3 regions of the Microbacterium sp. A8/3-1 genome follow, and region 1 is predicted to be linked to each of the others. Evidence: predicted binding sites of a transcription regulator. Region 1 holds the regulator's gene; each other region holds the start of a gene.
The links. Region 1 encodes LexA, which represses DNA repair genes until DNA is damaged. Its sites were predicted from a motif close to TCGAACANNTGTTCGA; they were not measured.

Region 1 (6,564 bases):
GCACCGGGTTCGACCGTGTTCCAGCCCATGTGCGGCAGCACCGGGGCGTTGAGCTCGGTGACCGCACCGGGCCACTCGCCGAGTCCTTCGGTGTCGTGGCCGCGCTCGACGCCGTGCGTGAACAGCACCTGCATGCCGACGCAGATGCCGAGCACCGGTCGGCCACCGGCGAGGCGACGGTCGATGATCTCGTCTCCCCCATGCGCGTGCAGCGCGTCGCGCACGGCCTGGAACGCCCCGACGCCTGGAACCAGGAGCCCGTCGGCCTCGAGCGACTCCTTGCGATCGCGGGTGAGGACGGCATCCGCGCCCGCGGCGACGAGGGCTTTGACGGCCGAGTGGACGTTGCCCGACTCGTAGTCGAAGACGGCGACCCTGGGCGCTCGGCTCACAGCGCGCCCTTGGTCGAGGGCACGCCGTCGACCAGCGGATCGAGGGCCTTGGCCTGCCGGAACGCGCGGGCGAAGGCCTTGAACTCCGCCTCGGCGATGTGGTGGGGGTCGCGACCTCCGAGCACGCGGACGTGCACCGTCAGGGCGGCGTTAAAGGCGATCGCCTCGAACACGTGGCGCACGAGCGATCCCGTGAAGTGCCCGCCGATGAGGTGGTGCTCGAACCCTGCCGGCTCCCCCTCGTGCACGAGGTACGGGCGTCCGGAGATGTCGACGACGGCCTGCGCGAGAGCCTCATCGAGCGGGACCAGCGCATCGCCGTAGCGGGAGATGCCGGACTTGTCGCCGAGTGCCTGCAGGATGGCCTGGCCGAGCACGATGGAGACGTCTTCGACGGTGTGGTGCGCGTCGATGTTCGTGTCGCCCGATGCGCGGACCGTGAGGTCGGTCAGCGAGTGCTTCGCGAAGGCGGTGAGCATGTGGTCGAAGAACGGCACGGAGGTGTCGATGCGCGATGCACCGGTGCCGTCGAGGTTCAGTTCGAGCTCGACGGTGGACTCCGACGTGCTGCGCACACGGCTCGCGGTGCGCGGGTTCTGGGCGAGAGTGCTCATGAAGCCGATCCTATCGAGGCGAGGGCGTCGAGGAACGCGGTCGTCTCGGCCTCCGTGCCGGCCGTCACGCGGAGGTGGCCGGGAATGCCGACGTCGCGGATGAGCACGCCCCGATCGTAGAGCTGCTGCCACGTCGCACGAGGGTCGGCGACGCCGCCGAAGAGCACGAAGTTCGACCAGGACTCGTGAGGCGTGTAGCCCAGAGCCTCGAGCGTCGCCGAGATGCGGTCGCGCTGCTCGATGATCTCCTCGACCATGCCGAGCATGACGTCGGAGTTGCGCAGTGCCGCGACCGCGGCCGCCTGGGTGAGGGCGCTGAGGTGATACGGCAGCCGCACGAGGCGCAGCGCGTCGATGAAGGCCGGATCCGCTGCGAGGTACCCCACGCGGGCGCCGGCGAACGCGAACGCCTTGCTCATCGTTCGCGAGACGGCGAGGCGCGGACGCCCCTCGAGCAGGGTCAGAGCGGATGCCGCGTCGCGCGGCGCGAACTCCTGATAGGCCTCGTCCACGACGACGATGCCGCGTGCCTCTTCGTACACCGCTTCGATCACGTCGAGTCCGAGCGGGGTGCCCGTCGGGTTGTTCGGCGAGCACAGCAGGATCACGTCGGGATCAACCGCGCGGACCTGCTCCGCCGCCTCGTCGGGCGTGATCGTGTAGTCCGGCTGGCGCGTGCCGGCGATCCAGCGCGCACCCGTGCCCTGCGAGATGAGCGGGTACATCGAGTACGTCGGGGCGAAGCTGAACGCCGTGCGTCCGGGGCCGCCGAAGGCCTGGAGGATGTGCTGGAGGACCTCGTTGGAGCCGTTGCCCGCCCAGATCTGATCCGGCATGAGACCGTGGCCGAGGTAATCCGCGAATCCCTCTCGCAGTGTCGTGAACTCGCGATCCGGGTACCGGTTCACATCGCGGAGCGCGACGGCGATGTCGTCGAGGATGTCGCTCGCGACAGCGTCGGGAACCGGATGCGTGTTCTCGTTGACGTTCAGCGCGATCGGGAGTGGTGCCTGCGGCGCACCGTACGGGGTGAGCCCGCGCAGATCATCACGGAGCGGGAGGGCGTCGAGTGAGGAAGTCACCCTTCCATGCTAGGCCGCGTGCCCACCGCGTGACGTCAGTCCGCGTACTGCGCCGGGATCGCGAGCTCCTGGCCGATCTGCAGTGCTCCACCGCGCAGCATGTTGAGCCGGCTGATCTCGCCGATCACGTCTCGCGGGTCGGCGGTCGGGGCGACCGTGTTCGCGATCGACCAGAGCGTGTCGCCCGGGAGGACCGTCACCGTCTGGAAGTCGGCCGTGCTGAAGCTGCCTGCGGTGTCGTCGCTCGCGGCGATGGCGCTGCCACCGCTGATCGCTGCGACCGCGATGCCGATCGCGAGCGGAACCGCGGCGACGGCCAGCAGGACGCCACGGCCACGAGCGGTCAGTCGCAACCGCGACCGCGTCGCCGGACGTGCCGGGATGACCGCTGCGGTGCTGATGCTGATGCTGCTCATGTCGGGCTCCTTACCCAGTCCCCGTCGGCTGGGCCGGCGGTGAAGTTGGCGTAGCGTTCGCATTCGCATCTCGGCCGGGAGCCGTGAATGCGAAGCTACGTTCCGAAGATATCTTCGAGTTCGAACATCTGTCAACTGTTCTTCGAAATCGGATCCCCGAATCTTCCGACACGCTCGAACAGATCTTCCAGATCGGCCCGATACTCGGATACGGTTTCGATAAGAACACCCCACCACGGGCCTCCGACATTCGAAGAGGAACGTCGGATCGCGTACTGAAGGAGCATCATGAGCGAGAACTCAGCCCCGGAGCAGGAGGCTCCTCGGACGCGCCGTCGGAAGAGCCTCAGCCCGAAGCAGATGGCGATCCTCGAGGTCATCCAGACCTCCATCGCCCACCACGGCTACCCGCCGAGCATGCGCGAGATCGGCGACGCGGTCGGGCTCAAGTCGCTCTCGAGCGTGACCCACCAGCTCGGTCAGCTCGAGCTGAGCGGCTACCTCCGCCGCGACCCGGGCAAGACCCGCGCGATGGAGGTGCTGATCGACCTTCCCGGCACGAGCGGCGAGAACCCGGCAGACGTGGCCACACCGGTCGGCGATGCCGCACTCGTCCCCCTCGTCGGCCGGATCGCGGCGGGCGTACCCATCACCGCGGAGCAGCAGGTCGAGGAGATCTTCCCTCTCCCCCGCCAGCTGGTGGGCAAGGGCGACCTCTTCATGCTCAAGGTCTCGGGCGAGTCGATGATCGATGCGGCGATCTGCGACGGCGACTGGGTCGTCATCCGCTCGCAGAACAGCGCGGAGAACGGCGAGATCGTCGCCGCCATGCTCGACGACGAGGCGACGGTGAAGACCTTCCGCCGCCGCGACGGGCACACCTGGCTGCTCCCCCGCAACTCCGCGTTCGAGCCCATCCTCGGCGACGAGGCCACCGTGCTCGGCAAGGTCGTGGCGGTGCTCCGCGCGGTCTGACCGGCATGGTCGACCGGCATCCGTCGATCACGACCACGAAAGCCGCCCTCCTGGACGTTCAGGAGGGCGGCTTTCGCTTTCACAGCGTGCCCGGACATGCACAGCTCACGCGCCGCAGCGCATGCCGCCTAGGCTCGAAACATGTCGTCACCGTACGGTTCCTGGCCTTCCCCCTTCTCCGCCGCATCCGTCGCGGGATCCGCTCCTCGCATCGACGGCGCACGGTTCGTCGGCTCGGAGATCTGGTGGGGCGAGTCGGTCCCTGCCGAGGGAGGGCGCGTGACCGTCCGCAGCTCGAACGGCGCGGTGATCCTCCCCGCGCCGTGGAGTGCGCGGTCGCGCGTGCACGAGTACGGGGGCGGGGCCTGGACGGCGGATGCCGATGGCACGCTGTACTTCGTCGACGCGGGCGACCAGCGCGTCTACCGGCTCGCGCCTGGTGCATCTCCGATGCCGCTCACCGCCGCGGGGTCATCGCACGGTGGGCTCAGCCTGCAGCAGGGGCGCCTTCTCGCCGTGCGGGAGGACCTTCGCGGAGATCCGCAGATCCGCGGGATCGTGGAGATCCCGACGGACGGGTCTGCGGCAGACGATCCGACGGCGATCGGCGTCCTGGTGCAGGGCAGTGCGTTCTTCGCGCATCCCGCTCTCTCCCCCGATGGGGCACGGATCGCGTGGGTCGAGTGGAGCGGGGTGCGGATGCCGTGGGAGAGTGCACTCCTTTCGGTCACGACGATCGGGAACCAGTCGTTCGCATCGGTCTCGACCACCGCCGCCCTCCAGCCCGAATGGGTGAGCGACACCGAGCTGCTCTACGCCGACGACCCGACCGGCCGCTGGCAGTTGCAGCGTCTGTCCCTGGACCCGCTGGCGCGTGTGAACACTCCGGAGGCGATCACTTCGAGCGACGCCGACACCGGCTACGGCCTCTGGGTGCTCGGCAACCGCTGGTACCAGCCCCTCGATGACGGCCGCATCGTCGCCGTGCGTACGAACGGCCGCGATGAGGTCGTCGAGATCGCCGCTGACGGCACCACCCGCACACTCGATGTCCCCTGCGACGGCCACGTGAGCGTCGACGACGTGTCCGGCTCGCGCGTGCTGCTCTCCGGCAACAGCTCGACGACGACGCCCGGCGTCTGGTGCGTCGACCTGGACTCCGGCGAGACGGTCGCCGTCACGGGCGGAGAACCGGTCGACACGGCCTGGATGCCGCCGGCCGCACCGATCCTCGTGGCGGGATCCCATGGCCCCGTACACGCGTTCGCATACGCGCCGGCCAACCCCGAGGCCGCGGCGCCGGCGGGAGAGCTGCCTCCGTACGTGGTCTTCGTGCACGGGGGTCCGACGGCGCACGTCACCGGCGCCGCGTCCGCCGCGATCGCCTTCTACACGAGCCGCGGCATCGGCGTGCTCGACGTCAACTACGGAGGCTCCACCGGCTACGGTCGCGCCTACCGCGACCGCCTGCACGGGCAGTGGGGCGTCGTCGACGTCGACGACGTGATCGCCGCGGCGCGGGGCCTCGCGGACGCGGGTCTCGCGGATCCCTCGCGCATCGCGATCCGTGGAAGCTCGGCAGGGGGCTGGACCGTCCTCTCGGCGCTGGTGCGCGGGGGCACGTTCGCCGCCGGGATCAGCCGCTACGGCGTCGCGGACCTCCGGATGCTCGCGGAGCACTCGCACGGCTTCGAGGAGCACTACATCACCGGACTCGTCGGCCCGCTTCCGGAGGCCGAAGGTCTCTACATCGAGCGTTCACCCCTCACACACGCGGAACGCATCGACGTTCCCGTGCTGCTGATGCAGGGCGGAGACGACCGCGTGGTGCCGCCCGCGCAGTCGGAAGCGATCCGCGACGCACTCGCCGCCAACGGCATCGATCACGAATACGTCGTCTATCCCGGCGAAGGGCACGGGTTCCGCAGCGGGACGACCATCGTGAACGCGCTGGAACGCGAACTGGCGTTCCTCGGGCGGGTGTTCGCCTTCACCCCGAGCCTCTGAAGCGCGGGGCCGTCTGAGGCGCGCGACTACTCGCCGACGCGGTTGCGCAGACGCATGGCCCGGTCGGCCTCGCGCGTGTCCTGACGCTCGCGCAGGGTCTGCCGCTTGTCGAACTCGCGCTTGCCCTTGGCGAGAGCGATCTCGACCTTGGCGCGACCGTCGGAGAAGTAGAGCTTCAGCGGGATCAGCGTGTAGCCGCCGGCCGAGACGGCGTGGGCGATCTTCTCGATCTCCGCGCGATGCAGCAGCAGCTTGCGGATGCGCTTCGCGGAGTGGTTGGTCCAGTGCCCCTGCGAGTACTCCGGGATGTGCACGGAGTCGAGGAACACCTCGTTGCCCTTCACGAACGCGTAGCCGTCACTGAGGTTGGCGCGCCCCTGGCGCAGCGACTTGACCTCGGTGCCGGTGAGCACCATTCCCGCCTCGTACGACTTCTCGATGTTGTAGTCGTGACGTGCGCGACGATTGGTCGCGACGACCTTCTCCCCGCGTTCCCTGGGCATGATGCTCCTGCTCTCTGTTGTGGCCAGCCCACCAGCCTACATCAGGTGCAGGAGGCGTCAGGTGCGCAGCCAGCGACGGATCGCGAAGCCGGCCGAGAGCGCGGCGAGGATCACGCCGATGCCGATCAGGACGGGCACCACCAGTGCGGCGTCCCCCATCGTGATCCACGTCGTGATGAAGGGCACGCGCCCGCGCAGATACCCGTTCACGCCGAAGTGCACGCCGGCCACCACCGCCGCACTGGCGAGTGCGGAACCGAGGAAGGCGGCGAACACGCCCTCGAGCACGAATGGCGTCTGGATGAAGCGGTTCGAGGCGCCGACGAGGCGCATGATGCCGATCTCCTTCCGCCGCGCATAGGCCGACAATCGGATGGTCGTGCCGATCAGCAGCGTCGCCGCGATGAGCATCAGCACGGCGATGCCGACCGCGATGTAGGTCGCGACGGTCAGCGCGGAGAAGAGCGGTTCGAGGTACTGGAGCTGGTCCTGCACCTGCTCGACTCCCGCCTGGCCGCTGAAGGCTTCGGCGAGCACCTGCGACTGGCCGGGGTCCTTCATCGTGACGAAGAACA
Region 2 (6,564 bases), 170 kb from region 1:
TTGAACCGCGCCAGCTGGGCGGCGGCGCGCTGCGCGGCCTCGGCGAGGACCTCTGGTGCGTCCTCCGACAGCGGCGTCGATCCCTCGAGCACCCAGATGCTGCCCAGCGCCTCGCCGCGGTCCCGCACGGCGATGGCGAGGCGGGGGAGATCCTCGTCGGTCGGCAGGCTGCGCACGGCGGTCATCGAGCGGAGCACGGTGGCGTACTCCTCGGCATTGGACGGATGGTCGGGGACCCGGCGACCGAGGATGCCGTCGCGGCGCAGGCCGTCGACCTCCTGGCCGGGGATCGTCGAGTAGGCGAGCACGCGCATGGCGAGGTCTTCGATCGTGACGGCTCCTCCGGTGCGAAGGGCCACGTCGTTCGCGAGCCGGAAGAGGTCGATGGAGTGGCGGCTGTCGGAATCAGAGACCGGTCCGGACATCGTCTTGATCGCATCGATGAGTGTGTAGAGCCGTCCCCAGGTGACATCGGGGGAGGATTCGAGCACGGCGACTCCGGTGCGCCTCGCGGCTTCGCCCCAGGCGGACGCGTCGATCGCGCCGGCGCGCACCACGAGGGCGGCGGCACCGGTCTCGGCAGCCCAGTCCATCAGCTCCGCGGATGGCCGGCCGGGAGCGAGCACGATCGAGTCGTCGGCATGCGGATCCGCCGAGTCCGGATCGAAGATCAGCGGATGCCCCGCACTTCGATCGCGCCCCTTCGGCAGGGCCAGGGCGCGGAGCACGGTCGAGCCGAGGGTGTCGAGCAGGGTGCCCAGAGTCGTGGTCGAGGCGGGCGCGTGCTCAGTGGTCATGTTCTCAGGATGCCGTGTCGAGACCGCGCGGGACGCCCACGAGCGTCGTGCCCTCCGGTTGCCGCAGGAATCGCACCGCGTCCGCGCCGAAGATCCCCAGCAGCAGATCGTCTCCGTCGCGACGCACCGACGCCGGGCCGATACGGAACGTGTGGTCCGGCCCCGGCTCGATCTCGCCGGCGATCTCGAGGCCGAGGCGGAATCGGCCGTCGGGCTCGATGATCGCGAGAGTGCCCAGTTCGGGGCTGAGATAGGTCCCGGCCGGCGGGGTCGCTGATGCATCGGGGCCGGTGCAGCGCTCGAACGTCAGGTCCCGCCCTGGCCGCATGTCGACGCCGAGCACGAGGCGGTCGCCGTTGATCAGGAGCCGTAAGCCCTCCTCTCGGTCGTCGCCGTACCAGCAACCGTCTTCGGCGAGCGTGAAACGCCCGCTCTGGAACCCGGAGAGATCGAGCGTCCCGTCGAGACGCGCCTCGGTTCGCATCGATTCGTCCGCGCCGCGCATGATCCACCAACCCGCTGCGGTGCGCGCCGACCCGGCGTCGAGGGCCGGCGCCGGGACGGCGGGTTCTGCGACGCCGGCGGCGAGCCGCGCGACCGCGTTCGCGATGACCGTGGCCGGCACGGCGGAGTGGTTCGCCAGCACGACGATGCCGAGGTCCTGGTCGGGCAGGTAGGAGAGGTGCGAGCGATAGCCGGCCACGGCGCCGGCATGGCCGATCGTGCGTTCGTCGCCGAGGTCCGCGTGATACACGCCGTACGCGTAGGGCCCGATGCTCCCGTCCGGGAAGACGGGGGTGCTGTCGACCAGGGTGTCGCGGATGTCCTCGCCGAGGATGTCACCGTCGCGCAGAAAGCGGAACCACGCCCCGAGCTCGCTCAGGCTGGTCACGAGACCGCCGTCCCCGACGGCGCACTCCTCGCTGTCGGCGCGGAGCACACGGTCGTCGACCGACTCGTAGCCGTAGGCGAACTCCGGAAGCACGGCACGGCTGTCCTCGCGGAAGAGCGTGCGGTGCATGCCGAGCGGTCGGAAGATCCGCTCGGCGGCGAACTCGCCAAGGGTGCGCCCGGTGACGCGGTGCACCAGTGACGCCGCGAGCACGTATCCGGTGTTGGAGTAGCGGAACGCCGTGCCGGGGAGGAAGTCGAGGGTCGAGAGGCCGGAGACGAACTCGAGCGTCTGATCCTGGGTGATCCGGGTCAGCGACCGTCCGGCGATCGCGGCGAGGGCGAGCCATTCACGGAGGCCGCCGGTGTGCTGCAGGCACTGCGCGATCGTCACGGGGGCCTCGAGGCGCAGCTCCGGCAGGTGCGCGCGGATGTCGTCGTCGAGGCTGACGAGACCGTCTCGGGCGAGAAGAAGCACCGCGGTGGCCGCGAACTGCTTGCTCATCGAGGCGATGTCGAAGCGGGTGCGCTCATCGATCGGCACACCGAACTCGACCGAGGCCAGCCCCGCCGTCGCCTGGGTCACCAGCACGCCGCCTCGATAGACCCCCACCGCCAGTCCCGGACCGGTGGGTGACGCGAAGCGGGAGACGAGCTGGGCGATGGCGTCGGTGTCCATGACCGAAGTCTGCCGATCCGCCGCGGTGGACGGCTTGTCCTGCCGGGCAAAATGCGCGCCCGGGCTTTGGTCTCCGCGACACCGGGTCGTGTGCTCAGAAAGGCGCGGGTGCTTCGGTGCTCTTGTCGAGCGCCGTGCTGTCGGTGAAGGTGACGGTGTTCTGCGCGGGAGGCTCGTCGACGTGGATGCGGCCCGTCGGGCTGGTCCACTCCAGAACGCCACCCGCCTTCTGTCGGACGTGCCACGGCGAATGGTGTTTCAGCATGTGATGCCGTCGGCAGAACGCCGCGAGGTTCTCGTGGGAGGTGGCCCCTCCTGCGGCTGCGGCGACGTTGTGATCGACGTCGCATTTTCGTGCCGCCAGACCGCAGGTCGGAAAACGACATCGTTGGTCTCGCGCCCGGAGATGTCGTCGGAGTTGTTCGCTGGGACGATAGCGGTCGACGGAAAGCATCGCGCCGCTGGTCGGATGCGTGAAGACGCGATCCCAACCCCCTGCAGTCGCGGCGAAGAAGCGGACGGTCCAGGAATCGAGCGGCATCGTGCCGTCCAGCTCGGCCGGCGGGGAGCGCCGGCCCGCCGAGGAGGTCGTCTCGCCGTTCATCAGGGACGATGCGGGTACGGTGACCTCGACTCTGGCGTGGATCGCTTCGAGCAGCCCGTCTTCGGTGTCGTGCGCGGTCGGGGCGCCGGTGAGGACGAGGTCGGCGAGCAGATCGGCACGCAACTGATCGATCGTGCGTTCGTCTCGGACGCTGTCCGTCTCCTTCGCCGCTTTGACGTTCTCCTCCTTGAGTGCGTGCGCCATCTGCGAGAGTCGGTCGAACATGCCGTGCACCACGGCTGCGGAGCCGTGCATGCCGAGTTCGGCCATGCCGTCGTCGCCATCCTTGATCCACACCCGCCGCTTCTCGCGGGCCTCGCGATGCCGCTCGGTCACGGTGCGCTTCTGGTACTTCTCCGCGATCCGTCGGGCGATACGTCGCAGACGGTTCGGCGACTCGACGGCCGCGGCCTCGATGACCTCCGCGGCGTAGTCCGCACGATCCGCCTCGTCGTCGAGATGCGCCCCGGCGTCGACGATGACCCGTGAGTGCGCCGCGCTGATCCGCCCTTCACCCTGTGCGTGCCAGACCGACGGAAAACGGTCGACCAGCCACGACGCGTCGGACATCCGCCGCTCGACGGTCCGGTCGCTCACGCGCTGCACGGCACCGATCTCGGCGGCGACGGAACGGATCGTCATGTCCGCGCCATCGGGGTGGTGCGCCTGCTGCGCGATGTCGACGGCGAGCCGCCCGGCGAGCGCCAGCAACCCGTCGCGCGCGGCCTGCATGCTGCTCAACGTCGCCTCAGCGGCGGCCAACGACGCGACCAGATCGGCGAGCGCCGCCATCTGGGAATCCGTCGCATCGACCATCGCTTCCATGGCTTCAGTACACCAGCAACCACCGACATTCGAAAAAATGTTCTAACCCGGCTGCCGAGCGGCTGAGCATGGTTCAGCCCGGCGCCGTCTGACGCGCCGCGCCGCGCCGCGCTAATCCCAGATGGGGTCGTCGGGGTCGGGGGAGTCCGTGCCGTCGGCGTCGGTCATGATGCGCGCCTCGGCGATCCATGACGTCAGCCGACTGCCGTGGAGCATGTGCGGTCGCGGCGTGCCGAGAAGATCGGGGGTGGTCACGATGTCCAGTGGCTCATCGCTCGCGAAGACGACGACGTTGCTGAGCGGTCCTTCATCGTCGGTCGGTTCCGCCTCGAGAACGACGGCGACGTGCTCGAACACCGTGCTCAGGGTGGCCGCCTGTCGCCGTGAATACTCGAACGGATGCCCATCGAGCAGGTTGACCGCCACGACACCGTCGGCTGCGGAGCGCGCCGCGACCCGGCGGTAGAACTCCTGGCTGGCCACACGGTGTCTGATGACGGCGGCATCCCAGAGATCGACGACGGTGAAGCGCGCATCCACCCATTCGGTGTCGTCGGCGGTGGCACCCGTCGCTGCGGCGCCGAGCGCGGGGGAAGGCGAAGACGGCAACGACGATCGCCCCTCGCCGGAAAACTCCGCGTCTGCGACAACTCGCGCATCGCCGAAGATGACTCGCAGGTCGGCGCCGGCGGGAAGAGGCAGTGCGGCGATCACCGCTTCATAGAGAGGGGGCTCGAACTCGACCACGAGTTGAGGTGACCCGGCACGGGTGGCCTGCACGTAGCGTGCCAGCGTGAGTGCTCCGGCCCCCAGGTGCACGGTGAACAACGGCTCACCGGGCTCGGCCGCGGCATCGATCGCTCTGGCGATGTGCCGGATGTAGGCGTAATCGAGGGAGGTGGGGTCGGTCATCGAGACGACGGACTGCGGAATCCCATCGACGCTGAGCTCGTAGCGACCGGGACGCTTCCTGGATTGCACCAGCTTCGCCTTGCGATTGTCGAGCGAGAGCGAGAACACCCGGTGTTTCCTTGGCACCCGTCGATCTTAGATCGGGCGAGACCGGTCGGAGACCGCGAGTACCCTTGAGAGGACATGGCACATCTTCTCGGGGCCGAAGGCCTCCACCTCGAATATCCGACCAGGGTCGTCTTCGACTCCGTGACCCTCGGCATCGAGGAGGGCGACCGCATCGGCATCGTCGGCCGCAACGGTGACGGCAAGTCCAGCCTCCTCGGCATGCTGGCCGGGACCAAGGAGCCGAGCGCGGGGCGCGTCACCGTGCGCGGCGGCATCCGCATCGGCGTCCTCGATCAGGCCGACACGCTCGCCGACGACGTCACGATCAGTCAGGCCGTGGTCGGCGCCATGCCGGAGTACGAATGGGCCGGCGACGCCCGCGTGCGCGACGTGATCGAAGGACTCCTGAAGGATCTGCCCTGGGATGCCGAGATCGGCTCGCTCAGCGGTGGCCAGCGCCGCCGTGTCTCGCTCGCGAAGCTGCTCGCGGGGGACTGGGACGTCGTCGCCCTCGACGAGCCCACCAACCACCTCGACGTGGAGGCGATCACCTGGCTCGCCGGACACCTCAAGCGGCGGTGGAACGCGAACTCCGGTGCCCTCCTGGTCGTCACTCACGATCGCTGGTTCCTCGACGAGATCTGCACCGAGACGTGGGAGGTGCACGACCGCATCGTCGAGCCGTTCGAGGGCGGCTACGCCGCGTACATCCTGCAGCGCGTCGAGCGCGACCGGATGAACGCCACGATCGAGGCGAAGCGCCAGAACCTCGCGCGCAAGGAGCTCGCGTGGCTGCGCCGCGGTGCGCCCGCGCGCACCGCCAAGCCCAAGTTCCGCATCGACGCGGCCAACGAGCTCATCGCCGACGTGCCCGAGATCCGCGACAAGGTCTCCCTGCAGTCGCTCGCGGTCTCGCGGCTCGGCAAGGACGTCGTGGACCTGCTCGATGTCGGGGTGACCTACCCCAGCCCTTCGACAAGCTCAGGGACCCAGGACAGAGTGGTCCTGCGCGATGTGGAGTGGCGCATCGCGCCGGGGGAGCGCACCGGCATCCTCGGCGTCAACGGCGCCGGCAAGTCCACTCTGCTCGGCCTGATCGCCGGCACCGTCGAGCCGACCTTCGGACGAGTCAAGCGCGGCAAGACCGTGGTCGTGAAGACGCTCACCCAGCGCCTCGACGAGCTCGAGGACGTGCGGCACGAGCCCGTGCGGATCGTGATCTCCCGGCTGCGCACCTCGTACACGCTCGGGTCCGGCTCCAAGGCGCAGGACCTGACGCCCGGTCAGCTGCTCGAGCGGCTCGGGTTCGACTCCGCCCAGCTCTCGACGCCGGTCAAGGACCTCTCGGGAGGCCAGCAGCGTCGGCTGCAGCTGCTCCTGGTGCTGCTCGACCAGCCCAACGTGCTGATCCTCGACGAGCCCACGAACGACCTCGACACCGACATGCTCGCCGCGATCGAGGACCTGCTCGACTCCTGGTCGGGGACGCTCCTGGTGGTCAGCCACGACCGCTACTTCCTGGAGCGCGTCACCGACCAGCAGTACGCGATCCTCGACGGCCACCTCCGCCATCTCCCGGGTGGCGTCGACGAGTACCTGCGACTTCGTCAGCTGCAGGATGCTGCGCCGAGCAAGTCGCAGACGGCGACGAACACCGCGAAGAAGGCATCCGCCTTGGACGGTGCAGCCCTCCGCACGGCACAGAAGGAGATCTCCTCCCTCGAGCGCCGCATCGAGAAGCTCACGCA
Region 3 (6,564 bases), 1.3 Mb from region 1:
GATGTGTTGGCCCGAGGCCTGGCGAGCTTCGGCGATCTGCGCGGTACAACTGTGCCCATCGCCCTGCAGAGTCCGCTTGATTTTGCGACTGCGTTCTTCGGCGTCGCCAAAGCAGGAGCTGTACCCGTGCCGGCGCCGAGCCACGCCGCCGTACACCCGGGCCATCGGCGCCGCCTAGAGCAGATCATTGACGCCAGCGTAGATGGGGTGGCCCTAGTCGATCCATCGGTCTTCGCCGTGTTTAGCGGGCATGCGCGCATTCGCTTCGCCACTTTTCCGGCCTTGGAAGAGAAGACGGCCGAGAAATACGCGGGCGCATGGCCCGCCGTCTCGGACGTTGCCTATTACCAGTATTCGTCGGGATCTCTCGGGGCGCCGCACCCGATAGTTCTAAGCCAGGACAACGTGCTCGCGCAGCTTGCGCAGGCGGCAGAAGCGTTCAACGAAACCTCGAGCAGCGTGTCCGTCAACTGGGTACCACTGTTTCACGATATGGGTCTGGTAACGAGTCTGCTGCGCCCGCTGTGGTCCGGGTACACGTCTGTGATTCTCGACCCGTTCGAGTTCGTTCGGGACCCCACGGTCTGGCCACGCGAGCTGACCCGTTGGCGCGCCACCCACACTTCGGCCCCGGATTTTGGCTTTGCCCTGTGCGCTGCCAAGACGCAGTCGCTCGAAGGGCTCGATCTGTCGGCCCTCGCCGTTGCGCGCAGCGCTGGCGAGATGGTGCGGCCATCTACCTTAGAGAGCTTCTCAGAGCGTTTCCACGCGGTGGGGTTCCGGTCAAGCTCGTTCGCTCCTTCGTTCGGGCTCGCTGAGGCGACCCTGACCGCGACAACGACGGCCGTTGCGGACGAGCCGCGCGTGGTGGCATTCTCGGCGGCGGAACTGCGCCACGATCGAGCGATCCCCGCCCGCGACGGCGTCGAACAGGTGAGGCTCGTCTCCAGCGGTGCACCACTGCGCGGGACGAGGGTGGAGATAGTTGACAGCTCGGGCCACGTGCTCCGAGCCGGAAAAATAGGCGAGATCCGGATCACCGGTCGCCAGGTGGCCGGAGGAGTCGTCGACACCGGCGACATTGGCTTCATCTTGAAAGGTGAATTGTTCCCCCTAGGCAGGGCTCGCGAGCGCTTCCAGATCGCTGGCGTCAACTTCTACAGCGGAGAGATTGAGCGCGCGATCACGGATGCCGTCCCACAGCTTAGGCCTGGGCGTGCCGCCGTCTTCGTTGCTTTCGCGGAGGTAACAGGATCGAAACTGGTCGTGCAATGTGAGCGGCGGGCAGACGCCGAGCTGGAGGCACCGGCGGAGGACACAGTGCGTAGACGGATCCGATCACTGCTCGCAGAGCAGTTCGGACTTCGAGTACATGTCATTGACGTTGTACCTCCGCGGACTCTGCCTGTGACGACAAGCGGGAAGTTGCGACGCGGCGAATGCCGCCGTCGGTTCGAGTTGTCGCGCGCAACCCAAGGCGACCCGGATCGATAGTTCAAACGGCCTTCACGAGTGGTCACCGGGTGTACGCCAGCGTGAGCCGCCAGCGCTGGCTCTTGAACTGGGCAATAGAGTGCAATCAATAAAAGGTTCGCCTAGCGACTTGTGACGTTGGTGAGGTCGGTGGGTCCGTGGTCGCGTTGCCACCACCGGATGTGGTGTGCTTTCGTCATCTCCGGTGGGAGTCCGCACATCGCGCACCCGCCATCCCGTTCCACCAGCGCCAGCCGTTGCGCCCGGGTGAAGAGGCGTTTCTCCCGACCCCAGTCGAGAATCTCGCTGCGCCCGCCTATGACCCACGGGATCACCCCGCCCCCGGCGGCCATCCGCCGCGCCGCCCCGGCGCTGACGGGCTGGTCGAGTCCGTCGATCGTCGCCGACCCGGTCCCCGACTGGAGGTTGTCGAGAGTGACCCGCACAACGACGGTTGCCCCGGCGAGCGGCACCCGCGACTCGCATCCGAGGACGTGCGCGCAGAACACCGCGAGAGCATCGGCCTGGATCATCGACACCGTGCGGCGATCCGCATCCGCGCCCGCATCCGGGGCATCCTTGCGGGCGGCGAACGCGGCGGACACGTATCCGCGGATCGCGGTCACCACCGGCGCCGCAGTCTCCGCATCGAGAACCGCACTCAGGTGCACCATGCCGTCGCGTTCGAAGATCGTCAGCGACCTCTTCGCCCGCTTCTCCTCCTCCTTCGGCTCGACCCCGTCCGGGTCCAACCAGGCTTCCGCCCGGGTGATCAGCCTCCGCAGCTCATCCAGCCCCAACCCGACCGCACGTTCCGCCAACAGTGCCTCCGCCTCGGCGATGCGCTCCACCCCGGCGACGACCCGGCACCGGTTCAACAGGGCGACGATCATCGCTGCGGCCGGTACTCCGATCACCCCGGCAGCCAACGCCGCCCGCAGCACCTCGTACCGGGCCGGCAACCTGGCCCCGAGTAGGTCCGTGCGGGGAGCGGTCGCCTCTCCCACTTTCACCAGACGGGACGCATCCCCCGACGACACGCCCGTGGTCGCGGCGATCAACTTCGCCGCCGACCGGAACCCGTGTTCTTTCGCGAGACTCCCCGATCCGAGCTCGGCCCGTGACTCATGAGAGATCCGCGCGGCCACATCCGCGTGCACAGCATCCGCCGTCCGCTGCACCACCCCGATCGCCGTCTCCACCGCGATCAACTGCTCCCGCGACAACCCCGCCGCGTCATCCGCCCCCGCCCACACTGCATCGAGACGGGTGACCGCCTCCAGCAATCCAGTGAGCTTCGACATACCCCCAGCTTACCGCGCGTCCACCTGATGTTCGAAGATTTGTTCGATCCCATACCGGCCTATCGGCATATCGTGAAAGCACGGATCGTCAACCCAAACACGGACTCAATCCCTCCGAGTAGAGCCTCGCGACGGACCGTTCGCGGCCGACGTCGCTCACAGACGCGTGACAGCGGAAGCCGCACGGCCAACCGCAGCCGACGTCAGCAATCGAGGCCCCTCGCCTTCCGCAGCAGACATCGCCCGGCTCGCGGGAATCCCGCGAGACCCGCCCACGTTGTCCCCTTCGGACACCCCGAGGAAGGCGCACGATGACCACTCCGCCCCGCCGTTCGGCCTGGCCCCCGCTGCTGGTCGCCATCGCGCTCGAGGTGTCGGCGACTCTCGCGCTGCGTGCAGCCGAGGGCTTCACGCATCCGCTCTGGCTCATCGTCGTGGCAATCGGCTACAGCGGCTCTCTCTGGCTGCTGTCGATCGTCCTCGATCGCGGCATGCCGGTGGGTGTCGCGTACGGCATCTGGTCGGCGATCGGCGTGGTGCTCACGGCCGTGCTCGGGACCGTTCTGTTCGGCGAGCTCCTCGGGCCCGTGCAGATCATCGGTGTCGGCGTGATCGTGGTGGGCGTGCTGCTGGTCGAGCTCGGCTCTCACAAGCGCGAGCCGGCGGAGGCCACCTCGTGACCTGGCTGCTGCTGGCCCTCGCGATCGCGAGCGAGGTTACCGCGACGTTGAGCCTGCGCGCTTCCGAGGGGCTTCGCCGCAAAGGCTGGATCCCCGTGATCGTCGTGGGCTACCTCGCCGCATTCACCCTGCTCGGCGCGATCCTCGCGATGGGGATGCCGGTCGGCGTGGCCTACGGCGTCTGGGCCGCCGCCGGCGTGGCCCTCACCGCCGTGCTCGGTCGCGTGATCTTCAAGGACCACTTCTCCGCCATGATGGCGATCGGCGTCGCCCTGATCGCGGTCGGAGTGGCTCTCATCGAATTCGGCGGAGCGCACTGACGCGCGTCCGCTGACGCACGCCCGCTGACGCGCACGGCGCCCGCCGCGGGGTCACCACGCCCCGTCGGCCCTCACATCCCGGTCGACCCAGCATCCGGCGAGCGCGGCTCGCACCTCCGCGCCGTGATCGCGGGCCAGCGCCAGCGCGGCGTGATTCTGCTCCAGTTGAGCGAGGCGGGAGGCACCGAAGAGGACGTTCGCCGTCGCCGGATTGGACAGGCAGAAGGCGATGCCGAGAGCGGCGGGAGAGACACCGAATTCCCCAGCCACGCGCTCGATCTCTGGGTAGATCGCCGCGATCTGCTCGCGGATGCCGCCGACATCGGCGCCGATCTTCCGCTGCGGCGCGCGACCGGTGGCGAGGATGCCGCCCTCGAACACGTCGGACGCCTGCAGGGTCAGCGTGCCGTCCGCGAACAGCGGTCCGTACGCCTGCCCCTCCGCCATCGAGCGCCGAGCGATGCCGTACTTCAGCTGCGCGAACACGGGACCCGCGACCCCCTGAGTCGCGGCCTCGGCCAAGGCATCTCGCGTGTGCTCGATCCGCCAGTTGTTGATGCCCCAGGAGTCGAGCAGCCCCTCCCCGATCAGTTCGCTCACGTCGGCGACCAGGCGCGGCATGTCGGGCGCGTCGATGTAGTCGCCCACCACGAGCGTGTCGAATCGATCCAGGCCGGCACGATCGAGCGACTCGACGATCTGCGCCCGGAAGCCCTGGTTCGGCCAGTCCCACAGCCAGAGCTTGCCGCACAGGACGATCTCGGAGCGGTCCACCCCGCTCCTCCGGAGCGCCTCCCCGAAGAGGATGTCGGTCTTCGAGTTCTCGGCGTGCGGACCCATGTTGTAGTACGCGACGTCGAAGAATCCGGCATCCAGCTCGACGGCCCGACGGATCAGCGAGACCGCAGCGTCCTGCGACATGCGGTCCCACGTGTTCCACGACCCGAGCGCGAGCGGCGGCACCGGTGCGCCGCCCGGGTGCAGCGACCTCCGGGTATATGTCTGATCGGGCATGACGGCTCCTCTGGGGTTTGTCGACGGATGGGCGTTTCGTCTCGCTCCGCTCGCTCAGCGAACGAGAGAGCATGGGCGTTTCGTCTCGCTCCGCTCGCTCAACGAACGAGAGAGCGTCTCGCTCCGCTCGCTCGACGAACGGGGTTGTGTTTTTCTATGTTTGTAGAATATAACGGAGACACCCCGTCGCAACACCGTCAGTGAGGACGAACATGTCTGCATCCCCCCGCCGCATCCTGGTCACCGGAGGCGCCTCTGGGCTCGGTCGCGGCATCGCCGCCGCCTACCGCGCCGAGGGCGCCACGGTCTTCATCGGAGACGTGAACGCGGATGCCGCGGCCGAAGCGGCGGCCGCGATCGGCGCGACCGCCCTCGCGCTCGACATCGGCGACGAGGCATCCGTCGTCGCCGCCGCCGAGCGGATCGCCGCAGACGGCGGACTCGACGTGCTCGTGAACAACGCCGGGATCGTCGCCGGCGGAGGGACCCTGCAGGAGGTGCCGGTCGACGTGGTCGACGCCGCGCTCCGCGTCAACGTGCGCGGCACGTTCCTCATGCTCCGGGTCTTCGGGGCCCTTCTCGCCGAGGCCGGTCGCGGCAGCATCGTGAACATCTCCTCGATCGGCGCGCGGCAGCCCACACCCGGCCTCGGCCACTACGAGGCGACCAAGGCCGCTGTCGACGCCCTGACGCGCACGGCCGCGATCGAGCTCGCCCCCTTCGGTGTGCGTGTGAACGCCGTCGCCCCCGGCCCCGTCCTCACTCCCCTGACCGCCGCCTTCGCCGACGACCCGCAGGCCCGCGCCGCCTGGGAGTCGCGCATCCCGCTCGGCGCGATCGCCGAGGTCGACCAGGTCACCCCGCTCGTCCTGTTCCTCGCGAGTGACGCCGCCAGCCACATCACTGGAGTCTCCGTCGCGGTCGACGGCGGACAGCTCCTGGTCTGACCCGACCACCTCCCCCTGACGCCGTGACTCCCCGAGACAGGACAGCCATGCCCCTCCCCACCACGACGCGGGCCGCCGTGCTCACCGCGCACAGCTCACCGCTCACCCTGCAGGATCTCCCTCTTCCCGCCGAGATCGAGCCGGGCGCCGCCCTCGTGCGCATCGCCTGCACGACGCTGTGCGGCACGGACATCGAGATCTGGGAGGGGAAGATGACCTTCCCCGGCATGCTCCCGATGGTGCTCGGTCACGAGATGGTCGGCGAGATCGTCGCCGCCGGCACCGACACGAAGGATGCCCTCGGCCGGCCCCTCTCCCCCGGCGATCGCATCGGCTGGTCCGAGTCGACCTGCGGCGAGTGCTACGGATGCGTCGTCCTCCGGGAACCCGTCGCGTGTTCGCGCCGCGGCTACGGTTTCCTGCAGCGGGCCGACGTGCACCCTTTCGCGACCGCCGGGCTCTCGGAATACGCCTATGTGACCCCCGGGGCCGCGAAGCTGCTGCTCCCGGCATCCGTGAAGGACACGTGGGCGTCGATGGCCGGGTGCGCGGCCAAGACCGTGCTCCGCGCGTTCGAACGGGCCGGCCGTGTCCGCCCCGGGTCGACGGTGGTCGTCCAGGGCTCCGGCGCCCTCGGCATCTTCGCGACCGCGGTCGCGAAGATCGCCGGCGCAGGACAGGTGATCACCGTCGGCGCACCCGCAGCCCGTCTCGAGCTCGCCGCACGATTCGGGGCGGATGCCGTGGTCGACTTCCGCGAGGGCCCGGTCATCGAGCAGGTCATGGAGCTGACCGGCGGCCACGGCGCCGACCATGTCTTCGACTT

Region 2: the regulator LexA is predicted to act here: its motif matches at 3,826-3,841, upstream of ABS642_RS00175 (DUF222 domain-containing protein).
Region 3: the regulator LexA is predicted to act here: its motif matches at 2,809-2,824, upstream of ABS642_RS07655 (DUF222 domain-containing protein).

Annotation. Positions count from the first base shown of each region.
Region 1 covers NZ_CP158357.1:216,173-222,736, reverse strand. The annotation lists gene hisH (imidazole glycerol phosphate synthase subunit HisH) at 1-392, opposite strand, end outside; gene hisB (imidazoleglycerol-phosphate dehydratase HisB) at 389-1,006, opposite strand; gene ABS642_RS01140 (histidinol-phosphate transaminase) at 1,003-2,088, opposite strand; gene ABS642_RS01135 (LysM peptidoglycan-binding domain-containing protein) at 2,124-2,504, opposite strand; gene lexA (transcriptional repressor LexA) at 2,793-3,479, shown strand; gene ABS642_RS01125 (prolyl oligopeptidase family serine peptidase) at 3,621-5,486, shown strand; gene smpB (SsrA-binding protein SmpB) at 5,513-5,989, opposite strand; gene ftsX (permease-like cell division protein FtsX) at 6,047-6,564, opposite strand, start outside.
Region 2 covers NZ_CP158357.1:43,449-50,012, forward strand. The annotation lists gene ABS642_RS00165 (helix-turn-helix domain-containing protein) at 1-797, opposite strand, end outside; gene ABS642_RS00170 (serine hydrolase domain-containing protein) at 802-2,367, opposite strand; gene ABS642_RS00175 (DUF222 domain-containing protein) at 2,462-3,796, opposite strand; gene ABS642_RS00180 (spermine synthase) at 3,908-4,777, opposite strand; gene ABS642_RS00185 (ABC-F family ATP-binding cassette domain-containing protein) at 4,892-6,564, shown strand, end outside.
Region 3 covers NZ_CP158357.1:1,533,222-1,539,785, forward strand. The annotation lists gene ABS642_RS07650 (AMP-binding protein) at 1-1,494, shown strand, start outside; gene ABS642_RS07655 (DUF222 domain-containing protein) at 1,596-2,777, opposite strand; gene ABS642_RS07660 (multidrug efflux SMR transporter) at 3,089-3,457, shown strand; gene ABS642_RS07665 (SMR family transporter) at 3,454-3,777, shown strand; gene ABS642_RS07670 (aldo/keto reductase) at 3,829-4,791, opposite strand; gene ABS642_RS07675 (SDR family NAD(P)-dependent oxidoreductase) at 5,004-5,738, shown strand; gene ABS642_RS07680 (zinc-binding dehydrogenase) at 5,786-6,564, shown strand, end outside.